3 regions of the Alteromonas sp. 38 genome follow, and region 1 is predicted to be linked to each of the others. Evidence: predicted binding sites of a transcription regulator. Region 1 holds the regulator's gene; each other region holds the start of a gene.
What was found. The regulator LexA, encoded in region 1, represses DNA repair genes until DNA is damaged. The targets are predictions, from matches to a motif close to TACTGTATNNNNATACAGTA.
Positions count from the first base shown of each region.

Region 2: FLAVO9R_RS18705 (YebG family protein) is a predicted target of LexA. The motif match lies at 1,944-1,963, and genes of this name have one in related genera.
Region 3: recA (recombinase RecA) is a predicted target of LexA. The motif match lies at 994-1,013, and genes of this name have one in related genera.

Region 1 covers NZ_LR733300.1:4,587,395-4,590,682, reverse strand. Annotated here, with positions in the region: gene FLAVO9R_RS19835 (TonB-dependent receptor) at 1-1,557, shown strand, start outside; gene lexA (transcriptional repressor LexA) at 1,715-2,341, shown strand; gene coxB (cytochrome c oxidase subunit II) at 2,925-3,288, shown strand, end outside.
Region 2 covers NZ_LR733300.1:4,331,734-4,335,021, reverse strand. Annotated here, with positions in the region: gene FLAVO9R_RS18710 (methyl-accepting chemotaxis protein) at 1-1,522, shown strand, start outside; gene FLAVO9R_RS18705 (YebG family protein) at 1,611-1,898, opposite strand; gene FLAVO9R_RS18700 (GAF domain-containing sensor histidine kinase) at 2,226-3,288, shown strand, end outside.
Region 3 covers NZ_LR733300.1:1,039,735-1,043,022, forward strand. Annotated here, with positions in the region: gene mutS (DNA mismatch repair protein MutS) at 1-131, opposite strand, end outside; gene FLAVO9R_RS04370 (CinA family protein) at 437-925, shown strand; gene recA (recombinase RecA) at 1,189-2,229, shown strand; gene FLAVO9R_RS04380 (ABC transporter ATP-binding protein) at 2,444-3,244, shown strand; gene FLAVO9R_RS04385 (ABC transporter permease) at 3,235-3,288, shown strand, end outside.

The sequences.
Region 1 (3,288 bases):
ACCAATAAAGCCATAGATGCTAATAATGCTTTTCGTTTTAACGGTGTGTTTGACAGTATTGATAATCATCGTGATTTTAAAGATGGTGAACGTTACGCCATTAACCCAACTTATACATGGATGGCTAACGACGACACCACGGTGGTTGCATCTTACGAATACGTAAATGATGATCGTTTAGTCGATAGAGGTATACCCTCATTAGATGGTGCACCGCTTGAAGGCTTTGACGACACCTACTTTGGTGATCCAGACTTCAACAATACTACCCTTGAAGCGCATATTGCCCGTGTTCGTGTTGATCATGCACTATCGCAAAATTGGAACTTGAACGGTACCGTTCAGTTTGCTGATTATGATAAAGCTTACCAAAACTTGTACCCCGTTAACTTTGACGCTGATGCAGGCACGGTTACGTTAGATGGGTATCGTGATACCACCACTCGTGAAAATGCGCTGGTTCAATTAAACCTTATTGGGCAGTTTGCAACAGGTGATATTAACCATACCTTACTAACAGGAATGGAGTACGGCAGCCAAGATACAGAAAATGCTCGTCGTGATGCGTTTTTTGCAGACAGTCAAGACGACCAAGTATCCTTCGTGTTTAGCGACCCCCTGGTTATTCCGTCAATGACGCTGACAGATCCGGTAAGAAATCGTGCATCAGACGTCACCTTTACCTCAGCCTTCGTGCAAGATGAAATTAAGCTTAACGAGCATTGGATTGTGGTGGCCGGTCTTCGCTACGATAATTTTGATATCGATGTGGTAGACACTATTGAAGTGGCTAACGGTGCTGACGATGGTAACAGCGGTTTCCTATCTAGTTCTGATTCACAAGTGTCACCCCGTGCAGGCCTAATTTACAAGCCAGCGGAATCTGTTTCGATTTATGCCAGTTACAGCAAATCGTTTTTACCTCGTTCAGGTGACCAATTCCTTTCTCTGTCGCTTACAAGCCAAGCGCTGGAAGCTGAAGAATTTGAAAATAAAGAAATTGGCGTAAAGTGGAATTTCTCTGACTCACTTAGCGTAACAGCAGCGGCATTTGAAGTTGAACGTGAAAATGGCACAGCGCAAGATCCTAACAATCCAGAAGCGTCTATTTTAACCGGCACCGAAACCAAAGGTTTTGAAGTGCAGGTGGTGGGCAAGCTTTCAGAGCGTTGGGTAATAAATGCTGGGTATAGCAACCTTGATGGCGAAGAAATGGGCCGCATTGTAGATGGCGCATTGGCGAACCGTGATTTAGCACAGCTACCAGAACACATGCTGACGTTATGGAACCAATATGAAGTAAACGATAAATGGCGTGTTGCATTAGGCGTGATTTATCAATCTGAGCAGTACGCGTCTTTAAACAATACCGTCGAACTACCTGATTTTGTTCGCGTAGACGCTGCAGTGTATTACGATTACAGCGAAGACATTAAAATTCAGCTAAATGTGGAAAACGTATTCGACGAAGACTATTTCCCATCAGCACATAACGACAACAATATTGCCACCGGCGAGCCGCTTAATGCGCGCGTGAGTTTGCAATATAAATTTTAGTCACGCTGAATAGTAGTGATAGATAAAGCGGCCTTTAATGGTCGCTTTTTTGTTGTGATTTGGCCGGAGTAAAAAACATGCTTTGCAACGCTTAGTGCTTGTCATTTCCTTTTAGGTGTATATACTTACAGGAACTGTATAGACAGACAGGTCTTTTATGCGCCCACTCACAGCAAGACAAACAGAAGTTCTCGAGCTTATAAAAACAACGATGCTCGAAACTGGCATGCCGCCTACCCGTGCAGAAATTGCCCGTCATTTAGGTTTTCGTTCTGCGAATGCCGCTGAAGAACATTTAAAAGCGTTGGCCCGTAAAGGCGTCATCGAAATCCTTCCAGGCACTTCTCGTGGTATTAAACTTAATATTCCTCTTGAAGATGAAGCCCCTGAAGAAGAAGGCCTTCCTCTTATTGGCCGAGTGGCTGCGGGCGAGCCTATTCTAGCGCAAGAGCATATAGAGTCTCATTATAAGGTCGACCCTGCCCTGTTTCAGCCTCACGCCGACTTCTTACTTCGTGTAAGCGGTATGAGTATGAAAGACATTGGTATACTTGATGGTGACTTGTTAGCCGTGCACCGCACGACGGATGTCCATAATGGGCAGGTGGTAGTAGCACGTGTCGATGAGGACGTTACTGTTAAACGCCTTGAAAAGCGTGGCCGCGAAGTATTGCTTCATGCCGAAAATGACGAGTTTTCACCGATTAAAGTCGACTTAGCGTCAGAGCCTTTTTCCATTGAAGGGATTGCCGTTGGTGTTATTCGAAATGCTGATTGGATGTAACCTTTTAGCTATTTAGTAAAGAAAGCGGCTTATAGGCCGCTTTTTTGTATGTTTACCATACCTTGCTTACACAATAATCGTATTTAAGTCTAAGAAATCCCTCAAAAGCCACCAGATACCGCTCCCGCATATTTTCTCCTATTTATGTCACCTTTTTTAGTGCTAACTAGCGCTATTTTAGTCATCTGTTTTGTTTGAAAAACAATCATAAGTGCGTAACTACCTTTTGATTATAAGAAACTTATTGCCAACTTCTATTCGCCCATCTCGTTCAAAATGAGCGTTTCAAACGGGCTCGCTAAATACCCGTGTAACGTCCATGCGCTGTGACGTCATTCACTTCTCTGTCATACCGCGTTGATTAAAAATTAAACGCTGCAATTGTTTTTTCTTAGAAAAGACTAGACTTGTGCGTTTTATTGAGCAATTCTTATACTGTATTTAACAAAATAATAACAATAGCTGTAACTTTGTTTTACAACTAAAGCTAGGCAGTTAAGTTAAAAGTTGGATTTCGAGTATCAGTTGCCAGAAGCGCAGCGCATCTAATGCGTTAATGCTTCTGTTATAACGGAGGTGTTGAGTGAAACGAGTAACGACACAAGCGGCGACACAAGCGACAAAGTGGCTTTACGGGCTTCCACTTTTGCTTACCTCGCCACTACTGTTTGCTGATGCAGCAACGGGCGAAGGCTCTTCCATAAATTTGCGCCGAGGCGCAACAGACATAAGTGGTCAAGTATACGACCTCCATATGTTGATGTTCTTTATCTGTATCGCAATCGCTGTTGCGGTTTTTGGGGTTATGTTTGCCTCAATGTACTTGCACCGTAAATCCAGAGGCGCTAAGCCCGCTCACTTCCATGAAAATGTAAAAGTGGAAATTGCATGGACAGTAGTGCCATTCATCATTCTTATTCTTATGGCTATTCCTGCTGCTAAAACCC
Region 2 (3,288 bases), 260 kb from region 1:
TATCTCTTCTACTGACAAACGTGGTGTTATACAACATTGCAATGACGAATTTGTGGAGGCAAGCGGGTATAAACGAGAAGACTTGATAGGAAAAAACCACAACATTATTCGTCATCCGGATATGCCCTCTGGTGTGTTTAAAGAAATGTGGCGAACCCTAGAGTCGGGACAAAGCTGGGCTGGGTTGGTCAAAAATAGAAGAGAAAATGGCGACCACTATTGGGTGTCAGCATTCGTCACTCCCGTATACGAGGGGGGGAACGCGGTGGGTTATGAGTCAGTTAGAATTCATGCCGCCGATAAAGAGATAATACGCGCGTCGAGCATATATGGCAGACTATCTGCCGGAAAATCGCCAATTCCCTTTGCTGCAAAGCTTGGTCAAACACTTTCACCCATGTCACCCATGATAGTGGTAAGTTTACTATTGTTGGTAGCGATTGGCTTTACCGCTGGTTTAGTACCCCTAGGTGTTACTTTCATTGCATTACTGACTATGATGTTTTGGCAATCGGCAAAAAGCCGGAGCTACTGGCGGGAATTTCTTTCGTTAAGCCCTGCCAGTTACAGTAATGCACTTGTGGCACAAACATATTATGCCGATGTGGATTATATCGCTCAGGCTAAGTTGGCGTTAGGTTGCGAACTAGCGCGTACTCGCACGGCATTAACCCGTATTAAAGATGCATCTGACGGGTTAGAAGGTATTGCGGTTTCAACTCACAGCCAAGCTGAGTTAACCAGTAAAACGATTATTCAGCAGAATCTTGCCACCCAGCAAATTGCCACAGCAGTAACTCAAATGAGCCAGGCTATTCAAGAAGTGGCTGAACGGGTAGAGAGCAATGCGGTTAGCGCTAGAACTGCCGCGACTAACGTACAAATGGGTAACGACAAAGCTGAAGAAGCGATGCAGGCCATACTGTCATTAAAAGGCGCGGTGGAGTCAATTTCCGATACCGTTACCGAACTTGCTCAGTCCACCAGTGATATTGGCGAAGCCGCTAGCATCATTTCTAGCATCGCTGATCAAACTAACCTGCTAGCACTAAATGCTGCTATAGAAGCTGCTCGTGCTGGTGAGCAAGGGCGCGGCTTTGCTGTTGTTGCCGATGAGGTGCGTACGCTGGCTTCTAAAACTCGCGTGTCCACTGATAAAATTCACAACATTATTCAAGAGCTTGTTGATAGAACGGAACGGGCCGTAAAGGTGTCTTCGGAAGGATTGGTGTCTGCTGAGCACGGCAGTGCAATTGTTGAAGAAACCCGAGGCGCACTACAAGAAATCAATAATGCAGTAAGCGGTATTGCCTCTGCAACCGTTGAAATGTCCTCTGCTGTAGAAGAACAAAGTACCGTGGCCGAGCATATTAATCAGCAGCTCGTAGATGTAGCTGATAGTGCGGAAGAAACGCAGAAGTCATCAGAAGCCTCGCTCAAAGTTGGTCGAGATCTTCGTGACACCGTAAATCAAGTTAACGGGTTAATTGCTCGTTTTAACACGGATAAACGCACAGGATAATCTGTGCTGATTGTTTTTGAGCGTGCTTTTAACCATTTTATATTTACGTTAGCTCCACGTAAAAGCACGCCGAGCTTTTCTGCAACGCCTATCCGTTGGCTTTAAGCTTTACCACGTCGGCACTCTCATCTTCTAGTACACTCTGGGCTGTCGCACCTTTAAAAATTTTGCTCACCTTGTCTTTATTCTTAGACAACATGATAGTGAGTTCTTCAACAAGGCTATCTTCAATGCCTAAGCCCTTTGCTTGAATGTATTCAGCAAGGTTGTCGGCAGCGTCGAGCATTTTATCGTACTGATCTGCTTCTTTTTTATCGGTAGTTACCAATTTTTCTACCCCTTTGTGCGTGACAACATACTGCGTGGTAATGGCCATGTTAGGTCCCCTTAAATGAATAGACCATAAAACTGTACAATATTTAACTGGATAAATAAACAGTATTTAAGGTTTTTTGATATTATTTTTTTTCAACTTAAGTATAGTGACTACATGGGTGAAAAAACCGCTTTAACATCGCCACGCCCAAGGTCAAAAATTTACGTTTTTCTTTTTAATTGCAGTCTTCAATTAGTCTTTATCTAGCAATGTAACATCGAATAACAGTAAATTTATCAAGAGGTGCGTCACTGTTTCTTATTAGAGCGTGAAATCGAGTGCCGAAAATCGGCGTGATAAAGATGACTTAGATACGAAGAGGATGTAATGAATTCTTCAATTGAGCGAGATATTCGCACTATTCAATCGATAGAAGCTGTTCCACATATTATGAAAATGTTATCAGACGCCACAGGTCTTCGCTTTATTTGCGTGGCCAGAGTGACTGAAGATAATTGGACAATGTGTGCTGTTCTCGACGAGGTGAATTTTAATTTAATACCTGGCGATGAACTCGATATCAAAACCACCTTTTGCAATCAGGTAAGAAAATCTACGAAACCAGTAGTGATTGAGCACGCTAAAGAAGATACCGTTTATCGAGAAAGCGAAATACCCATCATGTATGGCTTCGAAAGTTACTTTTCTTACCCCATTTACAACAAAAATGGTGACTTTTTCGGTACGCTTTGTGGTTTAGACCCACTTCCTGCGGTATTAAAAACCGATAAAATTGAAAATCAAATAAAGTCTTTCGCCGAGCTGATTTCAAGGCAGATGGAAGTGGATGAGCGCCTAATCGCGGCTGAAACTAATCTTATCAGCGAGCAAGCTGCCGCTAAATTGCGTGAGCAATATATTGCTATTTTAGGCCACGATTTGAGAACACCATTATCGGCGCTTAAAATGGGTGTAGACTTCCTTGTTGACCATGCCAGCGATGCCACTTCCCAAAAAGTGCTATCTCGAATGGATAACAGCGCTAAACGCATGACGCGACTCATTAGTGACGTGATGGATTTTACGCACGGGCAAATGGGCAAGGGGATTCAATTAAACGTTAAGCCAGTGAGCGATTTAGAAAGCGTTTTAGCTCATACGGTAACTGAACTATCGAGCTTGCATTCAGACCGAGACATACGTGCGAATATCAATATAGACGGCACCTTTTCATGTGACCCGGAGCGTATCAGCCAGTTACTGTCTAACTTGCTGATTAACGCGATCGTACACGGCGATAGAGCGCAGCCTATTAAAGTGATAGCCAATGTAGAACAAGAAACACTTACAGTTAGCGTGTCTAATGGGGGGGCCCCAATAAGCGCTGATGTTATCGATAAGCTATTTCATCCATTTTGGCGAAATGAAAACAACAAAAAAAACGGTGGCT
Region 3 (3,288 bases), 3.5 Mb from region 1:
GTTAATGATATATCAAGTAGTTCTGCGGCTTTCTTGGCATCATCGAAAAACAACTCGTAAAAGTCGCCCATACGGTAAAACATAAGAATGTTAGGGTGCTGCGCCTTTATCGTTAAATACTGGCGCATCATAGGAGTGTGTGATTCCAAAAAATGCCTCGTGCTTTTTTATTGCTGCTACTTGGGATAACTCAATTTGTTATATTAACAGAAGAATTATTAACAGAAGAGTGATTAAAAGAGCAGGGGTGCTAAAATAATCGCTTTTCGTATTTGCTGTGTATTATTGATACGAGTATGGAATTTTCAACCATTTCCTGAACTCTTTAGTAGATTGATGGCTCTCATCAATGAGTACATCGGCACAGCCTAATGCTTCAAATTAATGCTTCAACGGCCGAAGTTGATAATAGCGCCGATAGCGATAAAGGACATTCATGGTATCTGACAATATAACAGAGATGGTGACGGCGCTGGGTAATGCGCTTCGCCGTAAAGGCTGGACAGTTTCAAGCGCAGAATCTTGCACCGGAGGCGGCGTTGCGTTCGCTTTTACCAGTATCGCTGGCAGTTCGGATTGGTTTAATCAAAGTTGGGTGACGTATTCAAACGACGCAAAAATACTTGAATTAGCTGTAAAGCCAGAAACTCTAAATGCGCATGGTGCGGTGTCGATGCAGACCGTTGAAGAGATGGCGGCGGGCGTTAAGCACAAGAGCGACGCGAATGTCGTGGTAACCGTAAGCGGTATTGCAGGCCCAGGTGGCGGCAGCGAAGAAAAGCCTGTGGGTACTGTTTGGTTTGGGTTTATCTGTGGTGCTAAATCAGAAACGATTAAGCAGGTTTTTGCTGGAGACCGCGAGACTGTTCGTCTGCATGCAATAGAATTTGCGATTACCCACCTATTGGCGATGTTGGCTGATTGAACAGACGATCATCTAAGATGCTACTAATAAGAACCCAACAAGCAAAATAAAATGAAAACTCAGGTTGAAACTGTATGCTTGTACAGTATAGAATGCACGCAACACTTGGTAAGGTGTCGGTAAGCAAATGTTGATGCAATGAATGCTAGCTGTATGGATGAGTAATACTGTTAGTAAAGATAGTTAGTATAAATAGCAAAGGCAGCTTCAACAAAGACATCACCAACTAAAGAATTTAACCGCTAATCCTAGAGGATATTGACGTGGACAGTAATAGATCTAAAGCTTTAAGTGCCGCACTTGGGCAAATTGAAAAGCAGTTCGGTAAAGGCGCTATTATGCGTTTAGGCGACAACCAAGCGATGGACATTGAGGCTATCTCTACTGGTTCACTCACCATTGATATCGCTTTGGGCATAGGCGGTTTGCCATGTGGTCGTGTGGTAGAAATTTACGGACCTGAAGCCTCGGGTAAAACTACACTTACCTTGCAGGTAATTGCAGAGGCTCAAAAGAATGGTAAAACTTGTGCCTTCGTAGATGCTGAGCACGCACTTGATCCAATTTACGCGTCGAAGCTAGGTGTAAACATCGATGAGCTTTTAGTTTCTCAGCCTGATACGGGTGAACAAGCGCTTGAAATTTGTGACATGCTGGTTCGTTCTGGCGGTGTTGATGTCGTTATTGTTGACTCGGTTGCTGCCCTTACGCCAAAAGCGGAAATTGAAGGCGACATGGGTGACTCACACGTTGGTTTGCAAGCGCGATTAATGTCGCAAGCATTGCGTAAACTTACCGGTAACATCAAGCGTTCAAATACCTTGTGTATCTTCATTAACCAAATTCGTATGAAAATTGGTGTAATGTTCGGAAGCCCAGAAACAACAACCGGTGGTAACGCACTTAAGTTCTACTCTTCAGTACGTTTAGATATCCGCCGTATCGGTGCGGTCAAAGAAGGCGATGAGGTAGTAGGTAACGAAACTCGCGTTAAAGTAGTGAAAAATAAAGTAGCACCGCCATTTAAGCAAGCTGAATTCATGATTCGCTACGGCGAAGGTATTAGTAAAGAAGCTGAGCTTATCGACTTAGGTGTTAAGCAGAAATTGGTTGATAAGGCCGGTGCTTGGTACAGCTACAAAGGTGATCGTATCGGTCAGGGTAAAGCGAACGTAATGAAGTTCTTAAAAGAAAACCCAGCTATTGCCGATGAGATTGAAAAACAAATTCGCGCAGAGCTACTTTTACCTAAAACAGTGAAAGTAGAAGAAGCACCTGCTGCAGAAGATGATGCTCAGCAGTAGCTACTAAACTCACTATAAAATAGCGCATTTGTGTTATTTAAAAGCCCACCCAATGGTGGGCTTTTTTGTGTTCAAAAAACATACTTGCTAACACTTTAATTCTATATCTTGGATTGAATTAAAATAAAAAAACAGTAACGCTGTAATAAAAATAGAAAGGCAAAGACTAGTACTGTAAGCATTCGATATTAAATAATAAAAAAGGGAAGGGATAATGATTGAAATATCTAGCCTTGCTAAACGCTTTGAGGTGGAGAACCCCAAAAAGCTAAGTGAGCAAGAGAAAAAGGATCCACGATTAAAAGGGCGCTACTTTCAATCAGTGAAAGATGTATCGTTTTCATGTGGGCAGGGAGAAGTACTTGGTTTGCTTGGCCCTAACGGAGCAGGAAAAACCACTACATTACGCATGCTTTCAACCGCACTTAAGCCAGATAGCGGCACCGTGGTAATTGATGGTGAAGACGTACTAGCCAACCCCATAATTGCGCGTAAAAAAATAGGGTTTCTGTCTAGCTCAACTGGTTTATATGGCAGACTGACTGGGCGAGAAAATATTGCATATTTTGGCGAATTACACGGCATTACTAAATCGATAATTTCTGCACGTATTGAAGAAATGGCTGACTTACTCGACATGCAGAGCTTTTTAGACAGACGCGCAGAAAACTTCTCTTCTGGTATGAAACAAAAAACAGCCATTGCCCGCGCTGTTATTCATGAACCCTCCTTAGTAGTGCTTGATGAGCCTACTACAGGCTTAGATATTATGGCCACATCAACAGTGATGGACTTTATCCAGCGCCTTAAAGATAAAGGAACGCCAGTTATTTTTTCTACCCATCATTTGGATGAAGTTCAAATGCTTTGCGACCGTGTAACGGTGATTAATCAAGGCGAAAGTGTATTTAACGATTCCCTTGCCGCTTTTAGTGCGCTATCTGACGGGCAAATGCATAAAAGCTTTTTGCACACTTTAAAAATGAATACAGCGGAGGTAGGGCAATGTGGTTAATTTTTAAAAAGGAATTTAAAGAGTTATTACGCGACCGCAAAACT